One region of the Kocuria sp. HSID16901 genome, then DNA from elsewhere that is predicted to be linked to it. Evidence: riboswitches for the same ligand, from Rfam matches in the RefSeq annotation. Region 1 holds a riboswitch; each other region holds the start of a gene.
The links. Region 1 has a riboswitch for thiamine pyrophosphate ahead of D8M21_RS10140 (3-oxoacyl-ACP reductase). Riboswitches for the same ligand answer to the same signal wherever they lie in the genome.

Region 2: it holds a riboswitch for thiamine pyrophosphate, as region 1 does, so the genes downstream of both, thiM (hydroxyethylthiazole kinase) here and D8M21_RS10140 (3-oxoacyl-ACP reductase) in region 1, are expected to answer to the same signal.
Region 3: it holds a riboswitch for thiamine pyrophosphate, as region 1 does, so the genes downstream of both, D8M21_RS00555 (ECF transporter S component) here and D8M21_RS10140 (3-oxoacyl-ACP reductase) in region 1, are expected to answer to the same signal.

Annotation. Positions count from the first base shown of each region.
Region 1 is NZ_RBLM01000009.1:18,374-22,815, forward strand. Features, by position in the region: gene D8M21_RS10130 (MATE family efflux transporter) at 1-67, shown strand, start outside; gene efeO (iron uptake system protein EfeO) at 487-1,791, shown strand; TPP riboswitch at 2,024-2,120, shown strand; gene D8M21_RS10140 (3-oxoacyl-ACP reductase) at 2,193-2,990, shown strand; gene D8M21_RS10145 (LLM class flavin-dependent oxidoreductase) at 2,987-4,285, shown strand; gene D8M21_RS10150 (HD domain-containing protein) at 4,390-4,442, shown strand, end outside.
Region 2 is NZ_RBLM01000003.1:107,714-112,155, reverse strand. Features, by position in the region: gene thiD (bifunctional hydroxymethylpyrimidine kinase/phosphomethylpyrimidine kinase) at 1-375, opposite strand, end outside; gene thiE (thiamine phosphate synthase) at 375-1,061, opposite strand; gene thiM (hydroxyethylthiazole kinase) at 1,058-1,894, opposite strand; TPP riboswitch at 1,885-1,977, opposite strand; gene D8M21_RS05570 (pyridoxine/pyridoxamine 5'-phosphate oxidase) at 2,745-3,305, shown strand; gene D8M21_RS05565 (LysR family transcriptional regulator) at 3,395-4,312, shown strand; gene D8M21_RS05560 (VOC family protein) at 4,364-4,442, shown strand, end outside.
Region 3 is NZ_RBLM01000001.1:114,291-118,732, forward strand. Features, by position in the region: gene D8M21_RS00535 (Na+/H+ antiporter subunit E) at 1-261, shown strand, start outside; gene D8M21_RS00540 (monovalent cation/H+ antiporter complex subunit F) at 258-644, shown strand; gene mnhG (monovalent cation/H(+) antiporter subunit G) at 645-1,103, shown strand; gene D8M21_RS00550 (DUF4235 domain-containing protein) at 1,169-1,441, opposite strand; TPP riboswitch at 1,582-1,681, shown strand; gene D8M21_RS00555 (ECF transporter S component) at 1,742-2,371, shown strand; gene D8M21_RS00560 (ABC transporter ATP-binding protein) at 2,368-3,999, shown strand; gene D8M21_RS00565 (energy-coupling factor transporter transmembrane component T family protein) at 3,987-4,442, shown strand, end outside.

The DNA of each region.
Region 1 (4,442 bases):
GTTCATGGGGCTCCGCGCGCTGACGCTCGGGTGGCGTTCCCGAACCGATGTGTGGATTCGCGCGTGACGCGCTGACGCGGCGACGTCAGGGTCGTCGAGATCACCAATGCATAGTTCTTAACTTATGAAATGGTCGTGGATATACTTTCTTCAGATTTGAATCGAAGACCCGCGGGTGAACACCGGATGGGCAGTCGGGGAGGCCATCCGTGTTCGTTGCCCATCTGTTGATCGCAGTGCGTGAGGGTTCGGAACCGTCGCTTGGTGTCGGCACTTTGGTGGCCGGCGTCGTGAAGGCCAGACAGTTTCTCAAGGTCATCTTCAGCCGACCGCATGACGGGCCATCGTGTGGTGTGCCGCTGACGCCGCTCGTCGCACGTTGGTCGGGCCGCTCTAGAGCCGTCATTTTCTTCGGTTGAGATCAGTCTCTTCTTCCACGGGTCGGATCATCCAGTTCCGGCCATCAGTTTTTTTCACGAGGACAGCATGAAAATCACGAAATACCTTGGCGCCCCCACGGGTATTGCTCTCGCACTGGTTTTAGCCTCTTGCTCCAGTAACTTGATCGGTGGTCACCTGGGGAACAACTCAGGTCAAACGGTGCACGTCACCATGGAAGATGACTCGTGTAAGACCGATTCCGCTTCGATTCCGGCTGGAAAAGTGACCTTCGAGATCAAGAACGACGGAAGCACACCCAATGAATTTGAGGTGCTCTCGGAGGACAAGCTCAAGATCGAGTCCGAGAAGGAAAACATCGGTCCGGGAAGCTTCGCGAGCCTGACGACCAGCCTGAAAGAGGGCATCTATTTCACGGCATGCAAGCCCAACATGGTGGGTGACTTCGTGGGTCTCACGAAATTTGAGGTGACCCCTGGCCAAGGCGGAGAGGAGACCGAAGACCAGAAGGGCGCAGAGAAGAAGGCCGTCCAGAATTACACCTCCTACGTCAAAGACCAGGTGGGTCAGCTCGTGAAAGCGACTCGGGACTTTATCGATGCCTACGTGGACGGCAATATCCAGAGTGCCCGTGAGCTGTACCCGCTGGCACGGCAGTACTACGAACGGATCGAGCCTACGGCCGGATCCTTCGGCATAGACGGGACCGGAGATCTCGCCCAAGCACTCGACCTCCGCCTTCAGGAACGCCCCAGCCAGCCGGGGGACAAGCCCTGGAGCCCTCAGCGTCTGGACGGTTGGACCGGCTGGCACCGCATCGAGGCGGACCTTTACTCCGCACCGAATTCACCCTTCAGCTTCGGATCCCAGCTGGAGCGCCAGGCTGCGGCGGATCAGCTTGAGGGCTCGACCCACAAGCTCTATGACCTCGTGTACGGAAAGATCAAGGGCAGTGACGGCAAGTTCAAGCTCGAGCTCACCGAGATAACCTCCGGAGCGGCGGAGCTACTGAAAGAAGTAGCCAACGCCAAGATCGTCGGTGGGGAGGAAACCTTCTCGCACACGGACCTCTACAACTTCAAAGCCAACGTCGAGGGAGCCGAGGTGGTCTACGGGAACGTCGAAGACATTATTAAGGCGAAGGATAAAACCCTCGCCGAGCAGGTCGAAAAGGGGTTCAAGGCTGTCAACGATATTCTCCAGCGTCACACGGATGGCACAACCTCCGACGGCAAGGTGAAGTACGTGGACTACCGATCGATCGCCGAGGTGCAGGAAGAGGCTGGTGAGGTTCCACAGCCCGGGGACTACACGGCGGAACAGAAGGAATTATCCGGTGCTATCAATGCGCTCAGCGGGTTGATGTCTCGCGTTGCGGGAGTCATTCGATAAGAGGATCGGATGGGCAAGTCATCGCAAGAATGCGCCCAGTCGACGAAATGCGAGCTCCTGCCTGAGTAGGTATCCGCAGCTTCGAAGGACGATCTTCTGCTCAGCTCCTCCGGTGACCTGCAGGGAGGCGCGATGGTCGAGCAGAAGCTTTTTGCCTCGTCAGATGGTCCATTCGTGGACCATCTGCATGATGTGGTCTAGCGAAACACTCCCCTTGCGCTGCTAGCATGTTGCGCAGGACACGGGGTGCCCCCACGGCGGGGCTGAGAGAAGACCCGTAGAACCTGCATCAGTTAGCACTGGCGAAGGGATTGTCCGTGGGGCATTCGATGCCCTGCACTCCCGACATGAGCGCTCGTTCATGTCGCGGGCCTTCGCCTCGATCCGAGAGGCAGAGCATTATGACCGAAACATCCGAGACCGTGCGTGGTACGTCGATACCCCTGAACGAACAGGTCGTCGTCGTCACGGGAGGGGCCAGGGGCCTCGGCCTCGCGATCAGCAGGGCCTTTCTTCGGGAAGGGGCGCGCGTGGTCGTGGGATATCACCGAAGTGGCGACGCCGCACATCGCCTGGCCGAAGAATTCCCGGAACGCGCGCGAGCGGTGCATCTCGACGTGCGTGATCGTGAGCGAGCTTTTGCCCTTCCCGAGGAGATCCGAGGACTCTTCTCGGACGACCCGACCACGTTGGTCAATAACGCGCTTCTCGACTTCAGCTTCAACGGCGACGCTCGGCCTCAAGCCATTGACATCACTCCCGACGTCGTCCAAACGCAGGTGGATGGTTCGGTGATGGGCCCGCTGGCCATGATTCAAGCCCTGTACCCCGGCATGGCGCAACGAGGGTGGGGCCGCATCGTCAATATCGGGACGAATCTGTTCCAGAACCCTGTGGTTCCTTACCATGACTACACCGCGGCCAAGGCGGCGTTGCTCTCTCTGACCCGTACGTTCTCACACGATCTCGGACCCGACGGCATCACCGTCAACATGGTCTCCGGAGGACTACTCCGCGAAACCGACGCGAGTTCGGCAACACCGACGGAGGTCTTCGACGCGATCGCCCAGAGCACCCCGTTGCGACGCGTGACGACTCCGGAAGAGCTGGCCGACGCCGTGCTCTTCTTCGCGTCCCCGTGGGCCCGGGCCGTTACCGGACAAAACTTGATGGTGGACGGGGGCTTGGTCAAAGGATGAGCGTGGCCAAGAAACAGGTGCACCTAAACCTCTTCATCTACGGTTGCGGTCACCACAACGCAGCGTGGAGAACTCCCGATTCGGCGGTGGAACGGCTCGGTGACATCGAGTACTACGAGGAGCTTGCACGACTTGCCGAAAAAGGCACCTTGGACGCGGTGTTTTTCGCCGACGGTCAGTCGCTCCGGGCGGATTCGGCGGAACGCACGCCGTCGTGGTTCTTGGAACCGCTCACCACCCTGACGGCGTTGGCGCGGGCTACCTCGAACATCGGTCTGGTCAGCACCGTCTCGAGTTCCTTCTACGAGCCATTTCACGCCGCCAGGTTGCTTGCGAGCCTGGATCACATCAGTTCCGGGCGCGTCGGTTGGAACGTCGTGACGTCCATGTTCGACGCCGAAGCTCGAAACCACGGGAAGGAACGGCTTCCGGAGCACGCGGAGCGCTATGCCCGGGCCGAAGAGTTCATCGATGCCGTGCAAGCCCTGTGGGATTCGTGGCCCCATACCTCGATTCGTGCGGATCGAAACGGCAAGTATCTTGACTCGGAAGCGATCCACTCAATTGACCACCGCGGTGAGTACTTCACCGTGGCCGGTCCACTGAACGTTCCCCAACCCCCGCAAGAACGGCCAGTGCTCTTTCAGGCGGGATCCTCGGATCCCGGGCGAAACCTGGCGGCGCGGCGAGCAGAGGGGATCTACGCCGTCGCCTACGACCTCGAGCAGGGGAAGGCATACCGCTCTGACGTGCGCGCTCGAGCCGAGGCCGCGGGGCGGAACCCTGATGAACTGGTCGTGATGCCTGGGCTCGTCCCGTACGTGGGACGGACCCTCGACGACGCCGAACGCACGCGAGATCGTCTCGACGCACTTCTACCGGTGGAAGCCTCGCTCCAGCAGTTGGGCGGATTCATCCATCGCGATTGCTCCGACTGGGATCTCGACGAGCCGGTTCCCGAACTGGCGCCGCTCGAGGAATTCACCGGTCCGCAGGGGCGCTACGCAACGATTCTGCGGATTATCGAGGTGGAGCAACCGACCGTACGCCAACTTCTGGGGCGGCTGGCGGCCGGTGGTGGGCACTGCACGATGATCGGCACCCCGGAAACCATTGCCGATCAAATCGAGCAGTGGCTCGACGAAGGCGCGGCCGATGGATTCAACCTGATGCCGCCTCAGCTTCCCCAGAGCTTGGACGATTTCGTGGAGCTGGTGATTCCGGAATTACGACGTCGTGGCCGGTTCCGAGACGTGTATCAAGCCTCAACGTTGCGGGGGAACCTGGCGGGCTAGAAGAACGACGACTCGCCTCAACGGGCGCGGTTCCTTAACTTGTCAGTCGAGGTTTCTAGGCTGGTGAATACCTCCTACAGACCATCGAGCAAGAGGACTGGACCATGATGAGCCAACGCCATGTCGACGAATCCATCTGGGCACGCATTGAGGATCT
Region 2 (4,442 bases), on a different contig from region 1:
GGCGTCGGCATCGGGGGCCAGAAGGGGGTCGCCGCTGGTCGCAACCATCACGGGATCCAGCACGACGACGCCGAAGTCGCGGCGACGAGATGCGATCATCCGTGCCAAATGTCGAACGGTCTCGGCCGAACCCAACATCCCGATCTTGGTGGCGTCCACGGGAAGATCGTCAATCACCGATTCAACTTGGGAAACCACGACCTCCGCGTCGATACCATGCACACTCTGCACGCCGAGAGTGTTCTGGCTGGTCAAGGAGGTGGTGCAGGCGCAACCATACGCTCCCACAGCGGCGAAGGTCTTGAGATCCGCTAGGGTCCCAGCCCCACCCGAGGGGTCAGATCCAGCGATCGAGAGAGCAATCGGCGGGCGCATCAGCGGAGGTCCTTTCGATCAAGGGTGTTCTGCGAGAGGCGGAGGAGTTCTGAGGCTGCCCTCCGGGGATCATCCGCCGACGCGATGGCCGAGACCACGCACAGACCATCTGCCGGCACCCCGGCCAATGAACCAGCCGTGTGGGCATTGACGCCGCCGATCACCACGCTGGCCATTCCGCCGCCCCGGGCAATCCGCGCGCATTCGGCGACTCCTTCCGGTCCGAGTGGTTTCGCGGCGTCCGTTTTGGTGGGTGTGGCCCAGGCGGGCCCGATTCCCACGAGATCCGCGTGCCCGGAGTCCACCGCGGCCCGCGCCTGTTCGGGGGTCGACACCGACAGTCCGATCATCGCGGACTCCCCCAGCGTTTCTCGGGCTCGTTCGGCTGCGGCGTCGGATTGACCCACGTGAACGTCGAGGCCGAGGTCTGCGGCAATGGAAAGTCGGTCGTTGACCACCGTGCGGGCTGTGCGACCGGAATCTTGGTTGGCCTGCGCCACGGCCTGGGCACAGGCGCTCGCCAGCTGGGCGAAGGCGCCGTCGTCGAGGTGCTTATCCCGAACCTGCACCACCCCGACGCCGCCCATCACGGCCTCGTAGACTACGCCCGGAACTTTTTCGAGGCCGCCACAGAGTGTGGTGTCCGTGACGAAATACAGGGAGAGATCCACTCCTGAGGGGATCATGCCGCGTCCTCCAGCTCGACCACCTGCGCGATCTCTTCCGGAGACAGCGCATGCAGGGCATCCAACCACCGAACGTGAAAGGACCCGGGGCCCTCGGCGGATCGGCCGGCCACCGTGCCCGCCGCCCCTAGGTGGGCGTGAGCGGCCACGACGGCGTCGTGGTCCGACATACCGGATGAACGCGCAGCGCCGAGATACGCGGCGACGGCGGCACCCAGCGAACAACCGGTGCCAATCACGAGCGGCATCAGGGAATGCCCGCTGGTCAAACGGGTCACACGACCGGATGAGGCAATGAGGTCGCGCTCCCCCGAAACGGCGACCACGCCGCCGGTCCGCCGGGCGAGTGCTTCGGCGGCTTCGCGCGCTGACTCCACGGACTCGGTCGAGTCAACGCCTCGTCCGCCCTGCCCCAATCCCGCGAGGGCCACGACTTCGCTCGCATTGCCACGGACCGCGGTGGGCTTCAGGTCGAGGAGTTCCCGGGCCAGCTCCGTGCGTTGCGGAAGGCCCCCGACGGCGACGGGGTCCAGAACCCACGGGACACCCTGTGCGTTGGCGGTGGCGACGGCGGCACGGATGGCGTCCGTCTGTTCCTCCGAGATGGTGCCGACGTTCACAAGAAGACCGTTCGCGATGCCGGCAAACACGCGAGCTTCTTCCGGGTGCTCGACCATCGCGGGGGAAGCTCCGGCCGCCAGCAAGACGTTCGCGGTGATCTCCTTGACCACGGAATTGGTCAGGCAATGCACCAGCGGCGCAGTTGCGCGCACCTCCTGGGCACACTCAACAATGGCGGCGGTCTGTGAGTGATGCTGTGGTGAATCTGTCACGGTGACGATCCCTTCGCTAGTTCTGGCTAGATCAGGTTCCAAGGGTGTGTTCTCAGCCCGGCAGGGCACCCCTTGTCACTGGTGTGAACGCCCCTTTGCGTCACGTATTCACTCTAACGCCACACTCTTACTCGACCCCTGAGGCCTCCTCCGATATGAAGCTCCACTGGGGACAACCCACTCTTCGAACATGGTTATCCACAGCGCTTCTCCACAATGTGGAGAACTTACATGGCTGTGACTCCTCTCGATGTGATTTCACGACCCTGGCCCTCGGGAAGAATGCCGACGCTCGTTCCTTCGTTGAAATGACGGCGCTCGCCCGCCGGTGCTGTGTCGCTCTCAGGCTCACCGTGTCGAGCCATTAAGGGACATTCTCCGTCAGAACTACCCACTTTTCCCCACCTGTGGATAACTTTGTGCACACCAGGTGGACACGCTCGGCTCGTTATCCTCAACCCCTGTGGATCACCAGATGTGGAGGCACACGTCGTCCACCCCTGGACTTCCCCAGAAAATCAAGGGTGTCGCCGTCGAAGCCCGAATTCGCCGCTCGCTCAGACCGCCGTTATCCACAGGAGTTATCCCCACCTGTGGGCAAGTTACACACGCGTAGTTCGATGATTCGCAGAACGAGACGCACCCTGAAAATGGCCTGATCGCCGGGACCCTCCCCGTGCGTGAAGCCCGTTTGTAGGACAGATATTCGAGTTGTACACACCGTTATGCACACCTGTGGATAACTTTCTCCACCGCTTGTGTAGATCTCGCCCATAACCATCCGTCATGGACCGATGCCGATGGCCAATCCACCCTCGCGCAGCCCGTGCTCTCCACTTAGCATCGAAATATGTCCACTCTGAGCGACCAGTTGAGTTCCCTACCGTCCTTCCCCAAACCCCTGCCGACCCTCGACCCGGATCACGTGCCCTCAGATCCACACCAGTTGTTTTCTGAGTGGTTCCAGGAAGCCATCGCCTCGGGGCAACGGCAGCCCCATGCCATGACCTTCACGACGGTCGATAACGACGGCACCCCCGTGGGTCGAACCCTCATCGTCAAGGACATTGACGATCGCGGCTTCCACTTCTCCACCCATCGCACGTCCCGCAAGGGGCAACAGCTCGATGCGGACCCACGCGCGTCCATGATCTTCTTCTGGCGCGAGTCGGGACGGCAGGTGCGTGTCACCGGCGTCGTCCACCCCCTCAGCCGGGAAGAGTCGGAACGGGATTGGGAAGGACGCCCGAGTTACGACGGATCACCCAATCCGGACTGGCAGCTCTACGCCCTGGAACCGAGGGAGGTGGAATTCATGCAGGCCCGCGAAGACCGAAACCATACGCGCATCGAATACCGCCGTGAGGATCACCACTGGCAACACGGCGTGGTCACCACCCCAGCTGGCTGAGACGCCCAGTCGTTGAGCCGCCGAGGAACCACCCGCCCTCACCTCACTGACAGACCTGTGACCAGGCACGACGACTATGCTGTGGCGTCATGAACATCGAATTGCGTCACCTCCGAGCTCTCGAAGCCGTGGGCGAGCATCGATCTTTCACCCAAGCGGCTCGGGTACTTCACATCACCCAACCCGCGCTCAGCCGTACCATCCAACAGCTCGAAACGCGGCTCGGCGTGACTCTGATGGTCCGCACCTCTCGCTCGGTCCGCCTCACTGCACCGGGCGAGGTGCTGCTCCAGAGATCTCGCAAAATCCTGCGGGACGTCCAGGCCGCGCTGACTGAGGTGTCCCGGGAACCAGAATTTCGCGTCGGCTTCCCTTGGGCCTTGCCGGACCCGTGGTTTTCCCGGACCACGGCGCAATTCGAGGCTTCCACGGGCGTTGGCCTGCGGCTCTCGCGACGGGACGACATTCACGCCGCGCTTCTGGACAAGACCGTCGACGTCGCTCTGAGCCGCCGTGACATCTCCTCAGAGGAGGTCGAATGCGTCGAGCTCGCCGGAGAAGTCCGCGTCGCGGCCGTGAGCACCCGTAGCCCCCTCGCGCACCGCACGTCGATCTCATGGAACGAGCTCGGCCAATACCCGCTCGTGGTCAACACGGTCAGCGGAAACACCCGGCCGACGCTGTGGGATGACCCTCATCGCCCACGCACCATCCTCGAATGTCATAACTACGACGAGTGGGCCGCCTTGGTGGCTTCAGGACGGGGCGTGGGTGCCACACCCCGATCCGCGATGGCGTCGCACGGTCATACCGGCGTCGTGTCCATTCCGCTCGACGACGCGCCGCCCGTCCCGCTGTGCCTCGCGTGGCTCCGCGGCGAGGAGAACCCGCTGGTCCGTGCGTTCCACACGGCCGCCGTCGCTCATCTGCCCGAACGCCCCCGCCCGGAAGATTCGTTCAAAGTTTCACGTGGCCCTATCAACAGAGCCGATATCGGAATAGTCTGAAAGCCCAACGGCAGGCGCTCCCGCCGGTCGGCGAGTGTAAGGATCTTGGTCATGACCATCACCCCCAATATCTGGTCGAACGGCCGCGCGGATGAAACCGCCGAATTTTACGCGAAGGCCTTTCGCGACG
Region 3 (4,442 bases), on a different contig from region 1:
GCCCAATTGGACATCAATAGCGACCTCCTCATCACGGTGGTGGGTCATATCGTCTCCCTGATCCCGGGCTCGCTCGTCGTGGAGGTGGACCGGCGTCATGCAACGATCTATTTCCACGTGATCAACATCGAGTCCGCGGAGGACGTCACGAAATTCCAGAACAGCGTTCGCAAGATCGAGGCCTATGTGATTCGGGTGATGGGTACCCGGGAGAGCTATGCAGCCCTCAAATCCGGCACCCTCGGTGAGGAGAAGCCATGAAAGTCGTCATGGTGATCTGCGGCATCATTCTGGTGTTGGCAGCCATCGGAACCATCTACCGTCTGGCCAAGGGGCCTTCGCTCTTGGACCGAGTGATCGCTTCGGACGTTCTGCTCGCCATCGTTGGTGCCGGTTTGGTCATCGACATGGTCAATCGGGACAGCTACGAGAATGTCACCTTGCTCATCGTCATTTCCCTCGTCGGCTTCTTGGGGTCCGTGACGGTCTCTCGATTCGCGAATAACAAGCGGGAACGTGAAGACCTCGCCCGAGACGCCGTCGGCGGATATAACGCCAGTGCCTCGACACGCCAAGAATCGGCGTCGTCCCTCGGCCAGAGTCAGAACCCTTCGGATCAGAAGCCTTCAGGGGGTGAGCGATAGATGTTGGACACCGTTCTGAACATTCTCACGGGAGCATGTCTGATCGTCGGTTGCCTCATGTCCTTGGGGGCCGCACTCGGCATCATGAGGTTCAGCGATGTGCTGTCGCGCCTGCACCCCGGTGCAAAGCCCCAGGTCTTCGGCTTGTTTCTCTTACTCCTCGGCATGGGAATCGCCGCCCGCAGTTGGAGCCTCGTCCCCGCGCTCATTTTGGCCTGGACCTTGCAGATGCTCGCGACGCCGGTTTCCTCGCACATGGTCGGTCGGTCCGGATTCCGGAACCGGCACTTCGCGGCGTCGTCGTTGACCGTCAACGAATTGGCCGACCTCGTCGAGCAGATGAACCGCGAAGAGGAACAAGAGCAGGCTCCGGCCGAGGCCGCGCCCGAGCCTCGAGAGGTTGACGCGGATACCGCGGGATTAGACAAGCCGGACGAACAAGAGCCTCGGCAATCCTGACAACAACGCCGATGGGCGCGTGACAACGTCACGCGCCCATCGGCGTTAGCTTGAGAAGGGGACGGTTAGACCTCGGCCTGGCCGCCGGTCTCGATGTCTTCATTCTTTTCCATCCGGGCGGCAACCCGGGTGACGCCAATCTTGATCAGCGTGGCGACGACGCCGCTGATGGCGGTCCAGATGATGACGTCACGAAGGCTTTCTTCGGGGTCCGGGTTGTTGGCGGGCGGCTCGTTGCCGGTGATCTTCTTCCAACCGAGGGTCATGATCTTATTGGCGGCGAAAACTCCACCCAGGGAAGCCACGGTGGAACCGATCTTGATGACGGGATTGCTCATACGAATCTCCTGTAATTGTCGGACGATATTTCGGCCGGTCATGTGCAGCTTCCTCTAGCCTAATCGCAGGCCAATGGCTTTGTCTCAAACGACCGCAGATTCTCCGTCCCTCTCGTGATCCGTTAGGATGGTCCGAGTTCACCACACGACAGGGGAGCCTCAAGCGAGGCTGAGAGTGCGCAAGCAGACCCTCGACCTGATCCGGTTAGCACCGGCGTAGGGAGTCGAGATCTCGGGTGTTCCCGAAAGAGAATTCGGGCAAGGCCTCCCCTCCTGACCGCAATTCCAGGAGGATATACCGTGAACGCATCATCGCCCAAGGCGCCATCCAAAACCTTCCCACGAGGCTCGTGGCGCGTTATCGACATCGTCATTGCCTCGGTTCTCGCCGTGGTGTGCGGCGTCATCTTTTGGATCTGGTCGAACGGCGTCGCCCCGTTGATCGGCACCGTGACGGTCGGATTCCCGCCCTTGTCCGGACTCATCGGAGGGGGATGGCTCATCGCTGGGGTCCTCGGAGGACTCGTCATCCGCAAACCGGGCGCAGCTCTTTACTGCGAAATTCTCGGGGCCCTCGTTGAGGCGCTGTTGGGAACTCATTACAGCTTCGCCGTCCTCATCTCCGGGCTCGTGCAGGGCTTGGGCGCGGAAGTCGTTTTCGCGGCCTTCCGATACCGCCGCTTTGAGCTTCCCATCGCGCTGCTGGCCGGAGCCGTTTCGGGCCTGTTCATGACCGTCAGCGAGATCGCGATGTATTACGCCTTCTGGCAAACACAGTTCAAGATCACCTACGCGATCTTCGGCGTCATCTCGGGTCTGGTCATCGCCGGGTTCCTGGCGTGGGCCCTGACCCGGGCGCTCGTATCGACGGGGGTGCTTTCGTCGGTCGCGGCCGGTCGGGACGCCCGGAGCCGGAGAGCTCGGGCGTGACGGCGGTGGGGGCGACGGTTCAGGCCAGCGACTTTTCTTGGTGGCATGCGGACCGCGAATCTCCCGCCTTCTCGGGGGTGGACCTCCAGATTTCCGAAGGGCAAAAGGTCCTTCTCCTCGGACCCTCTGGTGCGGGAAAATCCACCTTGCTGCACGCGATGGCGGGGGTGCTGGAGGACGACGACGCCTCCAGTGGAACGCTCCTGATCGATGGCGTGGAGCCCCGAGACGCGCGGGGCCGTATCGGCCTCATGCAACAAGACCCGGAATCATCGATCGTCCTCTCCCGGGTTGGAGACGATCTCGCGTTCGGACCCGAAAATCTTGGCGTGGATCCGGAACTGATCGTGCCTCGCTGCCGGAAGGCCCTCGACGCCGTCGGGTTGGACCTCCCGTGGGACCACCCGACCTCCGCGTTATCGGGCGGTCAAAAGCAACGACTCGGCCTCGCCGGAATCTTGGCGATGGAGCCCGCGCTTCTGCTTCTCGATGAGCCCACGGCCAATCTCGATCCAGACGGCGTCCTCGAGGTGCGCGATTCGGTCCTGAAGGCGGTCGAGTCCTACGGTTCGACCCTGATCGTCGTCGAACATCGGGTCGAGGTCTGGGCCGACCACGTGGACCGCATCGTGGTTCTGGACGCAGGTGGCGGAATTCGACATGACGGGCCGCCGCGAAAAGTCGTGGGCGAAGCGCGCGACGAGCTGATTCACGCGGGGGTGTGGGTTCCCGGGTACACGCCGCGCACCCCAGCGCACGACGTCGTCCCCGACCCCGCCGTGCCCCTGCTTCGCGCGGAAGGCCTGGGGGTCTCGAGGCATCCGGCGGACCGTCGGTGGATTCGCGCCCGACGTCGTGCCGTGCTGGGCTCTCCGAATGATCCGGTTCCTGCGCTCCGCGATGTTCCCATAGCCGCCCGAGGAATAGACCTCGAGGTCCGTGCGGGGGAACACCTGGCCATCACCGGGCCGAACGGTGCCGGAAAATCCACGTTGGCTCTGACGCTCGCGGGGCTGTTGGAACCGGCCGAGGGCTGGGTCGGCGCGTGCGACCCGTTACGGGACCTCGACCAGGGGATACCCATCAATTCACGGCGACGGCCCTCGTGGGATCCCGGTCGTTGGTCATCGACGCAGCTCATCGCCCGAATTGGCATGGTCTTCCAAGAACCCGAGCACCAATTCGTGCGATCCACCGTCCGCGACGAACTTCGCCTGGGTGCCGAGCTCACGAGCCATGATCCGGGCGAATCCGCACGCGGAACGGTCGACCCTGAAGAGAGGGCAACCGAACTCCTGGAGCGGTTGGGCCTGGCCCACGTGGCCGACGCCAACCCCTTTACCCTTTCTGGCGGGGAAAAACGTCGTCTTTCCGTGGGCACCGCGTTATCGACCCAGCCGAGAATCCTGATTCTCGACGAGCCGACCTTTGGGCAGGACGCAACCACGTGGGCCAGCCTCGTCGACCTTCTCCGTCAGACCTTGAAGGCCGGAGTCGCCGTGGTTTCGGTGACCCACGACGCCGATTTCGTGGCAGCCCTCGGAGGCCGCGAATTTCGGGTGGGAGCCGCATCCGCCCCCGAGCCCCAGGTCGTCAGGGGAGAGAGGAGTTCGGCATGGACGTCATGAATCCAGCGGTCGCGGCGCATTCCGGCCTGGGCAAGGTCAACCCCGCGATCAAACTCGCTCTCGGTCTCCTGCTGACGGCCTCCTTCCTCGTCAGCGCCGACTGGCTGACCGCGACCATTGGAGGGGCCTCCCTCGTGGCCGTCATGGCCTCGAGCAGAATCAACCCCTGGAACATCGTTGTTCGTTTGTGGCCCGTATTTCTCGCGGCACTCTTCAGCGGTTGGGCGACGGCGATTTTGGCACCGAAAACGGGCCAGCACCTCCTCGAACTGGGCCCCTTGCTGCTCACCTCCGATTCCCTCAACGCTGGCGTTGCGATCGCCTTGCGCGGGGGAGTCCTCGCGATGATCTCGGTGTTATTGCTCTTGACTACCGATGCCCGCGAGATCGGTGATGCTCTGGCTCAGACCTTCAAATTGCCGGCGCGTTTTGTCCTCTCCGCC